3 regions of the Bacillus yunxiaonensis genome follow, and region 2 is predicted to be linked to each of the others. Evidence: riboswitches for the same ligand, from Rfam matches in the RefSeq annotation. Region 2 holds a riboswitch; each other region holds the start of a gene.
What was found. A riboswitch is a leader RNA that binds a small molecule or an ion and turns the genes downstream of it on or off. The one in region 2 is predicted to bind S-adenosylmethionine.
Positions count from the first base shown of each region.

Region 1: linked by a shared signal. The riboswitch ahead of metK (methionine adenosyltransferase) and the one ahead of WAX78_RS03720 (hypothetical protein) in region 2 are both predicted to bind S-adenosylmethionine.
Region 3: linked by a shared signal. The riboswitch ahead of WAX78_RS13175 (YezD family protein) and the one ahead of WAX78_RS03720 (hypothetical protein) in region 2 are both predicted to bind S-adenosylmethionine.

Region 1 is NZ_JBAWSV010000010.1:47,888-52,949, reverse strand. It holds partial or broken gene WAX78_RS21950 (ATP synthase subunit I) at 89-235, shown strand; gene pckA (phosphoenolpyruvate carboxykinase (ATP)) at 389-1,975, opposite strand; SAM riboswitch class I at 2,195-2,319, shown strand; gene metK (methionine adenosyltransferase) at 2,486-3,685, shown strand; gene WAX78_RS21935 (DUF3139 domain-containing protein) at 3,770-4,117, opposite strand; gene WAX78_RS21930 (hypothetical protein) at 4,138-4,323, opposite strand; gene WAX78_RS21925 (hypothetical protein) at 4,326-4,508, opposite strand; gene WAX78_RS21920 (MogA/MoaB family molybdenum cofactor biosynthesis protein) at 4,669-5,062, shown strand, end outside.
Region 2 is NZ_JBAWSV010000001.1:742,735-747,796, forward strand. It holds gene WAX78_RS03700 (MFS transporter) at 1-129, shown strand, start outside; gene WAX78_RS03705 (serine hydrolase domain-containing protein) at 223-1,476, shown strand; gene WAX78_RS03710 (hypothetical protein) at 1,522-1,890, opposite strand; gene WAX78_RS03715 (NAD(P)H-dependent oxidoreductase) at 1,887-2,462, opposite strand; partial or broken gene WAX78_RS03720 (hypothetical protein) at 2,754-3,052, opposite strand; SAM riboswitch class I at 3,121-3,219, opposite strand; gene WAX78_RS03725 (hypothetical protein) at 3,366-3,557, shown strand; gene WAX78_RS03730 (VOC family protein) at 3,642-4,106, opposite strand; gene WAX78_RS03735 (ECF transporter S component) at 4,591-5,062, opposite strand, start outside.
Region 3 is NZ_JBAWSV010000004.1:204,826-209,887, forward strand. It holds gene lysA (diaminopimelate decarboxylase) at 134-1,450, shown strand; SAM riboswitch class I at 1,847-1,955, shown strand; gene WAX78_RS13175 (YezD family protein) at 2,024-2,167, shown strand; gene WAX78_RS13180 (phosphoadenylyl-sulfate reductase) at 2,259-2,963, shown strand; gene sat (sulfate adenylyltransferase) at 3,099-4,235, shown strand; gene cysC (adenylyl-sulfate kinase) at 4,248-4,847, shown strand; gene WAX78_RS13195 (nitrite/sulfite reductase) at 4,998-5,062, shown strand, end outside.

The DNA.
Region 1 (5,062 bases), on a different contig from region 2:
TTTTACTAATATAATTACTGTGTGTACAAGGGAAATTCTTTGGAGATGGATAACTACACATTGGATGAAGATTTATATAGATAGAAATTTTGTAGCAGCAATACTTGGCGCAACTATTATGTACGAAATTGAACATCATATGGTGATGTGGGCATTTGCTGTTGGAATTATGGGTGGATATACACTAATTGTTATAAATTTAGCATATTACAGTATAAAAGATGCTAATAAATAGGAAAGAGGCTTGCGAGATTACTCGTAAGCCTCTTTTTATATGTAAGTATGTGTTACTGCAAGAAAACGTGGGCTTTGTCGGTGAGTACTTGTTTTCCTGCAATAACAACATGCTTATTCACATGATTTAGGATATTTCAAAGTAAAGTCGGGTTTAAGCGATTGGACCGCCAAGTTTTACAATTGTTTCAGAAACGTTATCAAATTGCTTGAAGTTTTCTTTGAACTTATTCGCAAGCTCAGTTGCTTTTGCTTTGTAAGCTTCTTTATCAGCCCATGTTTGTTCTGGCATTAATACTTCATCAGGTACACCAGGAACATGAAGCGGTACTTCAAGACCAAAGATATCATGTTTCACTGTTTCAGCGCTATCTAATTCGCCGTTTAATGCAGCTTGCACCATTGCGCGTGTATGGCCTAAATTCATACGTTTTCCAACGCCGTATTCGCCGCCAGTCCAGCCAGTGTTCACTAAGAATACTTTAGCATCGTGCTTCTCGATTTTTTCTCCAAGCATTTCTGCATAGCGAGATGCATCAAGCGGTAAGAATGGAGAACCGAAGCATGTTGAGAATGTTACTTGCGGTGAAGTAATACCACGCTCAGTTCCTGCTAGTTTACTAGTAAAACCGCTTAAGAAATGGTACATAGCTTGCTCTTTCGTTAATTTGCTGATTGGAGGCAATACGCCAAATGCATCAGCAGTTAAGAAAATGATTGTATTTGGATGACCTGCAACGCTAGGTAATACGATGTTATCAATTGCATCAATTGGATAAGCTGCACGTGTATTTTCTGTTAAGGCAGTGTCATCATAATTTGCAATGCGTGTATGATCATCAAGCACCACGTTTTCCAAAACAGAGCCGAATTTAATCGCGTCAAAGATTTGTGGTTCTTTCTCGCGAGATAAGTTCACACATTTTGCATAGCAACCGCCTTCAATATTGAATACGCCGTTATCAGACCAACCATGCTCGTCATCACCGATTAATTTGCGGTTCGGATCAGCAGATAATGTTGTTTTACCTGTTCCAGATAAACCGAAGAATAAAGCAACATCGCCTTCTTCACCTACGTTTGCAGAGCAGTGCATAGAAAAAATATCTTGCTCTGGAAGTAAGTAGTTCATGATAGAGAAGATTGATTTTTTCATTTCACCAGCGTATTCTGTACCTCCGATTAACACGATACGCTTTTCAAATGAAACAATAATAAATGTTTCTGAGTTTGTGCCGTCGACTTCTGGATCTGCTTTAAAGTTTGGTGCAGATACAATTGTGAATTGTGCATCATGATTTTTTAATTCTTCCTCAGTCGGACGGATGAATAATTGATGTGCAAATAAGTTATGCCATGCATATTCATTAATAACTTGAAGAGGAAGACGGTAGTTGCGGTCTGCTCCTGCAAATCCTTTGAATACGAATAGCTCTTCTTTTTCTTTTAAGTATTCCAATACTTTTGTATATAATTTATTAAAATGCTCTTCAGAAATCGGTTGGTTTACAGAACCCCAAGCGATTTTATCCGTAACAGATGCTTCGTCTACAATAAATTTATCTTTCGGAGAACGTCCTGTATATTTTCCTGTTGAAACAGAAACAGCGCCAGTAGAAGTTAATTGTCCTTCTTTTCTCATTAATACTTTTTCCGTTAATTGTGGAACGCTCAATTGAACCTGTGCATTGCTTCCGTTTAAAAGTTCATGTAATCCAATTTGGACATTCACAGTACTCATATTTATATACCATCCTTTATTTAATTTATAAATATCTCTCATAATCCCTATGAAGAGTATAACACAATTATATAAATAATGTATACTATTTATTTGTTTTTGTTTGTGTTATTATATTACTTTTTTCCATATATTTCTGCCCTGAAAAACTTATAGGAATATGTGTATATGGATTGACAAATGAAAAGCATTTCTTTAGTATAGTTGAGGACGGATACTCTCTTATCCCGAGCTGGCGGAGGGACAGGCCCGATGAAGCCCGGCAACCTCACTTGTATGTATGATAAGCGCAAGTGAATAGGTGCTTAAACCTGTGCGAGGTGTAATATCTCGAACGATAAGAGCGAAAAGGGCAAAAAGCAGTATGCAAGTAGCGAATACAACCTTTCCTCTATTATAGGAAAGGTTTTTCTTTTGCACTTGTGGGAGAATACATGAATGTCGCAGTTTGTGGCAAATTAAGGATGAGTTCCGTACAATATATACATTTACTGTAGGGAGGTTTACCACATGACAAAAAAACGTCATCTGTTCACATCTGAGTCTGTAACTGAAGGACATCCAGATAAAATTAGTGACCAAATTTCTGATTCAATTTTAGATGCAATCTTAGCAAAAGATGCAAACGCACGTGTAGCTTGTGAAACAACAGTAACAACTGGTTTAGTATTGGTAGCGGGGGAAATTACGACTTCTACTTATGTAGATATTCCCAAAATCGTTCGTGAAACAATTAAAGGAATTGGTTATACTCGTGCAAAATATGGTTTCGATTCAGAAACTTGTGCAGTTTTAACATCTATCGATGAGCAGTCTGCTGACATCGCAATGGGTGTTGACCAAGCGTTAGAAGCACGCGAAGGTCAAATGACTGACGAAGAGATCGAAGCAATCGGTGCAGGCGACCAAGGTTTAATGTTTGGTTTCGCATGTAATGAAACAAAAGAATTAATGCCGCTTCCAATTTCTCTTGCTCATAAATTAGCTCGTCGTTTAACGGAAGTACGTAAAGATGATACATTACCATACTTACGTCCAGACGGTAAAACACAAGTAACAGTTGAGTACGATGAAAACGGTAAACCAGTTCGTGTTGATACAATTGTAATTTCTACACAACATCATCCAGAGATCGCTTGGGAACAAATCGATCGCAACTTAAAAGAATTTGTAATTAAACCAGTTGTACCAGCTGAATTAATCGATGAAGATACAAAATTCTTCATTAACCCAACTGGCCGCTTCGTTATCGGTGGACCACAAGGGGATGCTGGTTTAACAGGTCGTAAAATTATCGTAGATACTTACGGTGGATACGCTCGTCACGGCGGCGGTGCATTCTCTGGTAAGGATGCAACAAAAGTTGACCGCTCTGCAGCATACGCAGCTCGTTACGTTGCGAAAAACATCGTAGCAGCAGGTCTTGCTGACAAAGCAGAAGTACAACTTGCATACGCAATCGGCGTAGCGAAACCAGTATCTATCTCTGTTGATACATTCGGCACTGGAAAAGTATCTGAAGAAGTATTAGTAGAACTAATCCGCAGCAACTTCGATCTTCGCCCAGCTGGTATCATCAAAATGTTAGACTTACGTCGCCCAATTTACAAACAAACAGCAGCATACGGCCACTTCGGACGTACTGATGTAGATCTTACTTGGGAACGTACAGACAAAGCTGAAGCTTTAAAAGAGCAAGCTGGTCTATAATATAGGAAGAAAAAAGCTTTGCGCGTGTGCGCAAAGCTTTTTTTATTTAAATCATATGGTAACGTAGCGTTGTAAACGAGAGTCCTAATACTCCCCAAAATGTTTATGTTTGTATGAATAAGTGTAAGGATTTACCTTGCTATCAAGTAATGTTTCATTATAAGCAAGAACTCCTTTTCTTTCTGTATCTCCAATTTTTTGATAGCGATACGTATAGATAACATGTGATTCATCCTTGTACGTAACATCGACCATATATCCGAACTTAAAGTCGTACCGTACTTCAAGACTTTTTAAATCATCTTTCTGGTCGCCTTGTGAGAATAAATACGCTTCTACTTTATGAGCTATGTGATTTTTATAAAATGAAGTACCGCTCCAAAAACAAATGATTACAATTGTAATTATGAAAGCAATATTTCTTATTTTCACGCAATCACCTTTTTAACATTTTAGTTGCTTTCCTGTTTTTCTACTTTCCCAACGCAAGAAGTGCAATACACTTCCCCGCCGAGTTCAATATATTTTTGAATGTTTGTCATACCGCTTGGCGGATATTGCATGTAAATCCAAGAACGCTCATGTACTGCAATTTCCTTCCCGCATGATGTACACGTAGTTGATTTTTTACCGAACATAGTTATTCCCCTTTACGATAACGAATTTTTCCGGCCCAAAAGGCTGAACATAATAAAAAGAGCGTGCCAAATCCCCAGCCGCCAATTGCTGCATATGGTACAGCGTCTTTTAGTGCCATGCCAGCGCTAATAGAAGCGACGAATAGCAAAATAAATAACGTCGTTAATTTTCTCATTGTATCCATATGAATTTCCTCCCTTTAAAAACCTATATTTTTATTATAAGGTAAATTTTAGAAAAGGAATGTTTTTTCGGTAAAGAAGTGTGACAGGTCTCACATTTTTTTGCTGCCATATTATATATGATAAAATTTAGACAAGCTTATCAATGGGGAGGAAAATAGAATGAGTGTCACAGAACATAAAAAACAATCACCACTATCTGTTCGCTGTAAAATCATAACAATTTCAGATACACGAACAGAAGAAACGGATAAAAGTGGACAGTTATTAAAAGAGTTATTAATAGAAGCAAATCATCAAGTAACAGCGTATGAAATTGTAAAAGACGATAAAGAAAGCATTCAGCAAGCTGTGTTAACAGGCTACCAACAAGAAGATGTAGATGTTGTGTTAACAAATGGCGGCACTGGAATTACAAAACGTGATGTTACAATTGAAGCAGTAGAGGCATTGCTTGATAAAGAAATTGTAGGCTTTGGAGAACTATTTCGGATGATTAGTTATTTAGAAGATATCGGCAGCGCGGCGATGCTAAGCAGAGCAATTGGTGGAACAA
Region 2 (5,062 bases):
TCAAGCTATCATAATATGTATTTTATTTCTTCTATTATCGTTGCGTTTACATTACTTATTTATTATTTCCTTCACGGACGAAAACAAAAGTTCAAAAAGCAAACAACACAAACAAAATTATCTGCTTAATGATATAAGAGAGAGTAAACTTCTATGTTTACTCTCCTTTTTTTGCTCATCAAGATACTTATACCTTATAATGAATGCATAAGGAGGCTTGTTATGAGATTTAAAAAATACCCTCTAATTTTAATCGTTTTGATTTTTTTATTTATATTAACTGGTATGAGCTTTACGTTATTTAAACAAAATAAAGGGGTTCCCTCAGAACAAACAGTAACGAAAAAAAACTGGTTACAAGACCCATATCTTCGTTGGTCTTATTCACATATGCGAGAATTTGCTTCCACAAAAGTTGTCGCTAAAAATCCAAATTATGTATCTTCCCTTCCAGATAACCTGGAAAATTTAGATGATTTACATATCACAGGTGAAAATAATGATAATACGACTGTTCTTCAATTATTAGAAAAATACAAAACAGATGCTTTCATTGTCCTGCACGATGATAAGGTTGTATATGAACGATATTTTCATGGATATAAAGAAAATGAACCACATGGTATGGCTTCATTATCAAAAGTATTTACAGGGCTTCTCATTAGCACACTCATTGAAGAAGGAAAGTTGCAACCCAATATAACTGCAGAAACTTACGTAAAAAAATTACAAGGAACACCATTTGGAAAGGCGACAATTCAACAACTACTAGATATGCAAGTTTCTGTAAATTATCCAACCCACGGCTTTAAACAAGCTGGATTATCTAATCAAGATGCACAATTATATTTAGCGAGTAATCTTCTTCCTCGCGGTAAAAACTATGATGGGCCTTTAAAAATTTATGACATGTTGCTAGAAGCAAACGAAACTGCTGCTCCTGGAGAAAATTTTTCATATGATAATGGTTCCGCCGAAACACTTGGATGGGTGATTCGTACTGTAACAGGAAAATCCCTTGCAGACATGGTAAGTGAACATTTTTGGTCACAAATTGGAGCAGAAGAGGATGCTTATTATGTTGTTGATGAAACAGGAGTGGAACAAGCCAGCGCAGGATTAAATGCAACCGCCCGAGATATGGCAAGGTTCGGAAAAATGATTGCGGACAATGGTGTATATGACGGAAAGCAAATTATTTCTTCTTCTATCATTGATGAAATTAAGAATATTAAAAAAGACGAACTTCCAGTTGGTGATGGTGAAGCATATTCATACCATAATCAATGGTGGATTCCCCATAACGAACATGGTGCATTCGAGGTACATGGGAGTTATGGGCAACGTTTATATATTGATCCAACTGCGCATATGGTTATCGTTCACTTTTCATCAAATGCTAATCATAATGGAGAAATACAATCCACATATGGAGATATGTATTTACAAATCGCTAAGTATTTACAAAAACACTAAAATTAGACCGAAATTCTCAAAGTTTTTGTTACAAAAAGAGTTGTCTTACGGCAGCTCTTTCTCTATGATCATCATTACATTTTTCCATTGTTCTTCTGAAAAGCATAAAGGTTTTAACTGAAATACCATTGAGCACAAATCTTCTATATAACGAACGTTTTCTTGTAAAAATTCCCACCTAAGCAACTTAGGTATATACAAATCTGCAACCTGTTTATTTTGTTCTACTAAAATGTCTACTTCTCTCTCACAAATACCCATTATAAGATATTCTTCCCGCACTTCTTGTTTAACTTTAGAAAATTGCTTGCTATTCTCTTTTATCCCTAATAAACAAGAAAGATAAGAATAAAACAAGTCATCTTCTCTTTCACATACACTCATAATTTTATAAATCTGTTCCTTATTTTTCATAATTTTGCCGCCTTCTCATATATCTTTTGCAGCCATTTTTCTCTTTTTTCTTGTTTACTACTTTTCACAGATTGAAATACAGAACGCTTTATGTTATGTATCCTACAAAAGGACAATATTCCTTTCTTCATCACAATCCATTCAGCTGATCGGTACAAAAGAGCAGCGTACCATAAAGGAGAATCTAATGTATGAATCACCCATGCTTGTTTTCCTGTAAGTAATCCTTTAGGCATTCTCTCTTCATATTTGTAAGCAAAACCTGAAACAAATACTCGGTCAATAAACCCCTTTAATATCGCAGGCATACTCCACCACCAAACTGGATAAATAAAAATGAAGTAATCTGCCTCTGCAACTAATTCCCTATATTTTCTTGTTTCTTCCTCATGCACTAAATCTCTTCTCTTTTTTGTCTCGTTAAAGGTTAGAACCGGATTAAATTGTTCCTTATACAAATCAAGAACGGTTACAGAGTGACTTGTTTTTTGTAATCCTTGTTCTACATGTTTCAAAATAGCAGCATTGAAGCTTGATGGGTTTGGATGCGTGTATACAATCAATATATTCATTGTAAATAACACCTTTCCTTTAATTCCCTTTTGACTTTTCGTGGGCCCACATGCTATTCTAATACATGTCAAAGGGCAAGCCCCTTCGACAAAAGCAACGACACCTATTCGGCGATGGTGTCTTTTTTATTTGTTAGCCGAGAACGCCCATCTTTCGGGGCACATTTAATTTTTGAACACTACACACTCAGCACCATTTCCTTGTAAAAAGACTGCATAGTACAGTCTTTTTATCTACATACCTCGAAAATAAGTGAATTTTCAAATAAATTATAACATAAAAAAGAGAGATCAACTCCCTCTTTTCTCTTTTGCTATGTAGCAAATCCCCTTATCATTATATATTTGTGCGGCCCTGCTAAAGTAATTTTTCCATCCAGTTTTAGTTCATCGAGTAACCGCAATAAATAAAATTGTTGAAGCATCTTTTTTGCAAATTTCCCTTTATGTTCAGAAGCAATATACTCTTGAATATCCAATAACGTAATCGGCTCTTCTTGTTCTTCCATATATTCGTAAATTGCACTGCGCAACGTAATATATTTCTCAAGTGTCACAGTTATGTCCACTCCTTTCTTCTCGTTGTCCATCTTTCATTATCGGTTTTTTTGCAATAAAAAAACCTCTTCGATAAGAAGAAGCGGAACATGTCTCTTCCTTCTTATCTTCCAGAACAAAACTGTTCTGCTGGAATTAGCACCTGCATTGCGGTTGCTGGGTTTCATCGGGCCAGTCCCTCCACCTCTCTGGATAAGAAAATATTCACTTTATCTCTTACTATAATGCATATAACCAAAAAAGTCAATTCCTATAAGAATAATCAGGATTTATTTTTTAGAAAACTATTATATTTTGTTTCGTTTTGCTCATACTACAAATGTATAGACCAAAGGAGGTGCAATCATGCAAAAAAATGCACGTGGTCATGTTCAAGATTCTTGCCAGGCTTTACATGAAGCAAAAAACTGTTTACAAAACGCCTTGCAAACAGTCGAGAAATCAGATAATCGTCAACGCATTGAACAATCTTTACAAGCTGTCCAACATGCGTTGCAACAGTGTGATAGTACGGCAGATATTTTATCTCAAGAATGAAAAATTCCCAAAAATAAAAAGTAAGCACGTATGAATCGTGCTTACTTTTTATTTATTAACTTAATATCAACTCTTATTTTGTTTTTAAACGTTTCTATTAGGAACTTCTTTTTCCCATTCACTTAAAAATGGTACATATCCAAGTTCATTGGGTTCATCAGATAATAAAGAAATAAACTCCAGCTTATTTCCATCATAATCGAGAAAGTAAACACTCGCTGCCGGCATCCAGCTTTGGACAATGGGTTCTTGATTCCCTTTTCCTTGGCTTCCAATCACTTCTATCCCTCTCTCTTCCAGCCATATTTTGGACTGTTTTAAGAAATTCAATTCTACCTCGAAAGCGAAATGATTGAGCTGAATATAAGCATCTGTTGGCACTTCCCATAATCCCAGCATTTGTCGTCTATCTTCTCCTATCCAAAAAAAGGCTACTTTCCTTTCAGGTGATTTTCTCGCTAGCTTTAATCCAAGTTTATTTTGGTAAAAATCAATTGCTCTCTCTAAATCCCTTACATGTAAATGTGTTTCGTATATACTCTTTATCATGTTTTACATCCCTTCTTCGTACTAATGCAATAAATTTCAACTACTGGCAATGGGCGTGTTCCCCATACATTAATTAGTTACAGCGATTATGCCAGGCCAACAGTTATCACTCATCTCTCCCCTTGTTTTCACTCAATTTTACGATAGGGAATTTATATACAAAAGGGGGAAATCTGAAATATCACTCTCTTTATCACTACCAGTATATAGATATATCATTATTACAACATCCATCTGTTGTATCATCTTTCTATTTATGAGTGCAGTACCATAGTATGAGAAACAAAGTATGAATTGGATTCTAATTCCTAAATAGTTAATTAAAAATGCACTTACTTATACATAAAAAAGACACCCCTTACATCATGTAAGAAGTGTCTCAAAAAGCGAACGAATATGTAAGTCGCGATCCTACTGTATATATTTATGTCTTATAAGAAAAACTTATTCCCTATTTACTTGGGAAAACGTGCGTTGCATTTCCTCATTCTAATATACCGTACTTCTTCTTAAAACGTGCCAATATTTTAATCCAAGATGTGCTAAACACCCAAAGAAAAAATACATTGGAAAGTGCATGTGCAAGATCAAAATAAAAACTTGTAATATACGCCTTTATAAAAGTATCCCATGTTAGTTCTTTCAAAAAACCAATAAGAAACCATAAATTCATAACCCAGTTAAAAGCAAATCCTGCAATAAATCCAAAGAGAACTCTTCCCCATAATGTTTTCATCATCCACGTATGACGCAGCAGTCCTGCTGAAAAACCCATCATACCCCAGCAAAACATTTGCCACGGAGTCCAAGGCCCTTGCCCTAGGAATATATTAGAAACTAACGCAGCTGTTGCACCGATAAGAAAACCCGTCTCACTACCAAAAACAATCGCTGATACAATAATAACAAACGAAGTTGGTTGTACACTTGGAATGAAAGAAAATGGTACACGACTA
Region 3 (5,062 bases), on a different contig from region 2:
TCGTCATAGATTCTTCCGATAAGAAACGCGTGTGAACATTGTTCCGCGCGTTTTTTGTTTATATAAATTAGGAATAATAGTAAAAAATAAGAAATATAATAGAGGGTTTTGCGAAAACAAGGGAGGAATTCACATGTATTTACACGGCACAAGCCGCATTAATGAGCAAGGACACTTAGAAATTGGGGGCTGCGATGCTACTGAACTTACAAGAACATATGGGACACCACTTTATGTTTACGACGAGACAGCAATTCGTGAGAAATGTCGTGCATTTCATCGTGCATTTAGGGAAAGTGGGTTCTCTTATCAAGTAGCGTATGCAAGCAAAGCGTTCTTGTGCATGGAAATGTGCCGGTTAGCTGCCGAAGAAAATATGTCGCTAGATGTTGTGTCTAGCGGAGAACTATATACGGCGTTGCAAGCGGGATTTCCAGCAGAGCGCATCCATTTTCATGGTAATAATAAAACAGAAGAAGAAATAAGAATGGCATTAGAAGCTAATATCGGCTGCTTTGTTGTAGATAATTTTTTTGAACTAGAAGTATTGCATGATTTAGCGAAAGAATACGAGCAAGTTGTGAATATCTTGCTTCGTGTGACGCCAGGAGTAGAAGCGCATACACATGAATATATTACAACAGGTCAAGATGATTCTAAATTTGGTTTTGGTATTTCAACAGGGCATGCATCACAAGCGGTAAAAAGTGCATTAGAAAAATCAAACTATCGTATATTAGGAATTCATTCCCATATCGGATCGCAAATATTTGAGACGGCAGGATTTGTTCGTGCAATTGAGGTGCTTCGTAATTTCTTGGAAACAGTGAGAAAAGAAATGAACTATGTAGCGCCAGTACTAAATGTAGGAGGCGGTTTCGGAATTCGCTATACGGAAGGGGACACGCCACTTGTCCTTGGTGAATATGTGAAAGCTGTGACGGATGCGGTACGCGAGCAGTTTACAGTATGCGAATATCCCCTTCCAGAAATTTGGATGGAACCAGGTCGTAGTATTGTTGGAGATGCAGGAACAACGCTGTATACAGTAGGAGCGATTAAAGATATTCCAGGCATCCGTAAATATGTATCGGTTGATGGAGGGATGACAGATAATCTTCGCCCAGCACTTTATGGAGCTCGTTATGAAGCATTGCTAGCAAATCGTGCGAATGAATCTGCCGAAGAGGTTGTTTCAATTGCGGGAAAATGTTGTGAAAGTGGGGATATGCTCATTTGGGATGTAAAGCTTCCAAAAGTTGTTTCTTGTGATCTCTTAGCTATCTCTTGTACAGGGGCATATGGTTATTCAATGGCAAATAATTATAATCGTATTCGTCGCCCGGCAGTGGTGTTTGCGAAAAATGGAAAATCGCAAGTTGTTGTAGAGAGGGAATCGTATGAAAATATTATTGGAAACGATCGCATACGTGTGAAGGAACTTGTATGAATACACCCTCGTTTAGTTGAAGTAGGAGTTGTTTAGATGAACTACTCCTTTTTTATCCCGCTATTCGCGGGCTGTAAGACCCCACCTCAAAATGGAGAGCGAATCGTTGTCCAGCTCTAGCGGCTAGAATCTCCGATCGTTTCGCCCCCTCGTACGAGGCAAAAAGCCCCTCTATGTCGGGTGCTCCAACGTCCTGCGATTCTGGGCGAGCCGCTTCCGCTTTTCTACAGAAGATAGATGGGGAATAACTGCTGGCATGTGCCTGATTGGGCAGGCTTTCTATCAGTGGGGGATAAAGAAATCCTCCACTGATGAAAGTTTCACTTTATAATAAATAAAATTTATCGGAAAACTAGGATTGAAAAAAATCAGAATTGTGATAAAATACAAATATAATTCTTATCAAGAGTGGCGGAGGGAACTGGCCCGACGAAGCCCGGCAACCTACTTTATAGGAGTAAGGTGCTACTTCCAGCAAAATGGCATCCATTTTGAAAGATAAGGTAGATACGTTACCGGAACAGTCTTTTCGAAATGGGAAAGATTTTTTTTATGAAAAAAGGGGGGCTGTTCGTGGGAGTACGCGGACAATTTGAAGAAGTAGCAAGTAAAATTCAATCTATGCTTACTGATATGAAATATGGTTCGATTACAATTGTTGTGCAAGATGGTAAAGTGATTCAGCTTGAAAAAAGTGAAAAAGTACGTTTAAAATAAGCACGCTGACTAGAAAAACTAGAGGCGGCTTTAATCTATTTCTATAGATTAAAGCCGCCTTTTTGTATGGGTGTTGTGAAGGGGGAGAACGATGTTAACGTACGAAACATGGCAAGATAATTTTGTTTCATTTCAGGAAGACGACGAAACGAAAGGCGCTTTGGCAGCAATACGCTGGGCATATGAACATTATGATCAGGATATTGTTTATGCATGCAGCTTTGGAATAGAAGGAATGGTTTTATTGCATGTGATTAACCAAGTAAATCCATCTGCAAAGGTTGTATTTTTAGATACAAATGTTCATTTTCAAGAAACATATGACTTGATCAAAAAAGTCAGGGAGCGATTTCCTAATTTGAATATTATTGAAAAGCAACCGGCACTTACACTTGAGGAACAAGCAAAAGAGTATGGTGATAAATTATGGGAACATAATCCAAATCTTTGTTGCCAATTAAGAAAAATTAAGCCGTTAGAAGAAGCGCTAACAGGTAGGAAAGCATGGATATCCGGTTTAAGAAGAGAACAGTCTGAAACGCGAAAACATACACAGTTTGTCAATCAAGATCATCGCTTTCAATCTGTTAAAATCTGTCCGCTTATTCATTGGACTTGGAAAGAAGTGTGGCGCTACGTATATAAGCATAATTTGCCATACAATCCACTCCATGATATTGGGTATCCGAGCATTGGATGTGAAAAATGTACCGTGCAGGTGCAAGAGGGTGGAGATTCGAGGGATGGACGCTGGGCTGGAAAGATGAAAACAGAATGTGGTCTTCATTATCAATAAAATGAAGCTTTCATTAGTGTGGTCTTTCTTTATCACCCGCTGATGGAAATCTCTCATCAATTGGGCTCATACTGCATATTAGTGCGGAGTGAAAGCTACTATCTGTTAAAACTTAATAAAGAAGGGGAAAAGAAAATGAGCGATATAAAAACATTAGTAAATCGAATTGATACAACATATGAAACAGCGCATATCGTAAAAGAAATTGAATTAGATGGAATCGCATTAAGTGATTTAGAGCTCATTGCGACCGGTGGATATAGTCCGCTTACGGGTTTTTTAGGAAAGAATGATTACGTATCAGTAGTAGAAACAATGCGCTTAGCAGATGGAGCTGTATGGAGCATTCCAATTACATTGCCTATAACAGAAGAAAAAGCGAAGGAGTTAGAAGTAGGGGAAGAAGTTCGACTTGTAAAAGAAGGTATAACGTACGGTGTAATTCAAGTTCAAGAGATTTATACGCCTGATAAAGAAAAGGAGGCGTTACTTGTCTATAAAACGATAGAAGAAGCACATCCGGGTGTTAAGAAATTATACGATCGTCCGGATATATACGTGGGAGGACCGATTACGCTTGTGCAACGGATTAGAAAAGAAAAATTTTCCGCTTATCATTTAGATCCAAGTGAAACGCGAGCAGAGTTTGCACGGCGTGATTGGAAAACAATCGTTGGTTTTCAAACAAGAAATCCAGTGCATCGCGCACATGAATATATTCAAAAAGCAGCTCTTGAAATTGTTGATGGCCTGTTTTTAAACCCGCTTGTTGGAGAAACGAAGTCAGATGATATTCCAGCTGATGTTCGAATGGAAAGTTACGAAGTACTTCTAGAAAACTACTATCCAAAAGATCGTGTCTCTTTAGCAGTATTTCCAGCGGCGATGCGATATGCTGGGCCGCGTGAAGCGATTTTTCATGCACTTGTAAGAAGAAACTTTGGGTGTACGCATTTTATTGTCGGTCGCGATCACGCTGGTGTTGGGAATTATTATGGTACGTATGAAGCGCAGGAAATTTTCGCTAACTTTACAATAGAAGAATTAGGAATTACACCCCTCTTTTTTGAACATAGTTTTTATTGTGCGAAATGTGAGGGAATGGCATCAACGAAAACATGTCCACACGGAAAAGAAGATCATGTTATTTTATCGGGTACAAAGGTAAGAGAGCTCTTGCGAAATGGAGAACTGCCACCAAATACATTTAGTCGTAAGGAAGTAGTAGAAGTTTTAATTCGCGGTTTGCAAAAAGAAGTTTTGACAAAGTAAGGAGAGAAGAAGATGGGAACGAATATTACTTGGCATACGGCATCCGTTTCAAAGGAAGAACGCCGAAAGCAAAACAAAAATCATAGCTTTGTTCTTTGGTTTACAGGATTGTCGGCTTCTGGTAAATCAACCGTGGCAAACGCAGTAGCTCGCAAGTTATTTGATGAAAATATTGGTAATTATGTGTTAGACGGAGATAATATCCGTCACGGTTTAAATAAAGATTTAGGATTTTCAGAAGAGGACCGTACAGAAAATATTCGTCGCATCGGTGAAGTAGCGAAATTATTTGTTGATAATGGAACAATTGTATTAACAGCGTTTATTTCACCGTTTCGTGAAGATCGTCAGCAAGTGCGTGACATATTAGAACAAGGTGAATTTGTTGAAGTGTTCGTAAAGTGTCCAATTGAAGAATGCGAAAAACGTGATCCGAAAGGACTTTATAAAAAAGCAAGAAGTGGGGAGATTAAGCAGTTTACCGGAATCGATTCTCCTTATGAAGAGCCAATTCAAGCTGAAGTTATTGTAGAAACGCATCGTCATTCTATTGAACAATGTGCAGAGCAAATTATTGCTTATTTGCAAGAACGCAGCTTTATCCCGCGCTAACGGGCAGTAAGACTCTTACACCAAGAGTCTGAGAAAACAAAGAAGATAGGTGGGAGCTAACTGCTGGCATGCGCCCGATTGGTTCAACTGACCTTCTGGGAAAAAACGTTCCCAGAAGGAAGTTTCACTTTATATAGGAGGAGATACATGATGAGTTATGAAAAAGTATGGGCAAACAATGAAAAGCTAAATGCAACAGAAAAAAAGAAATTAGA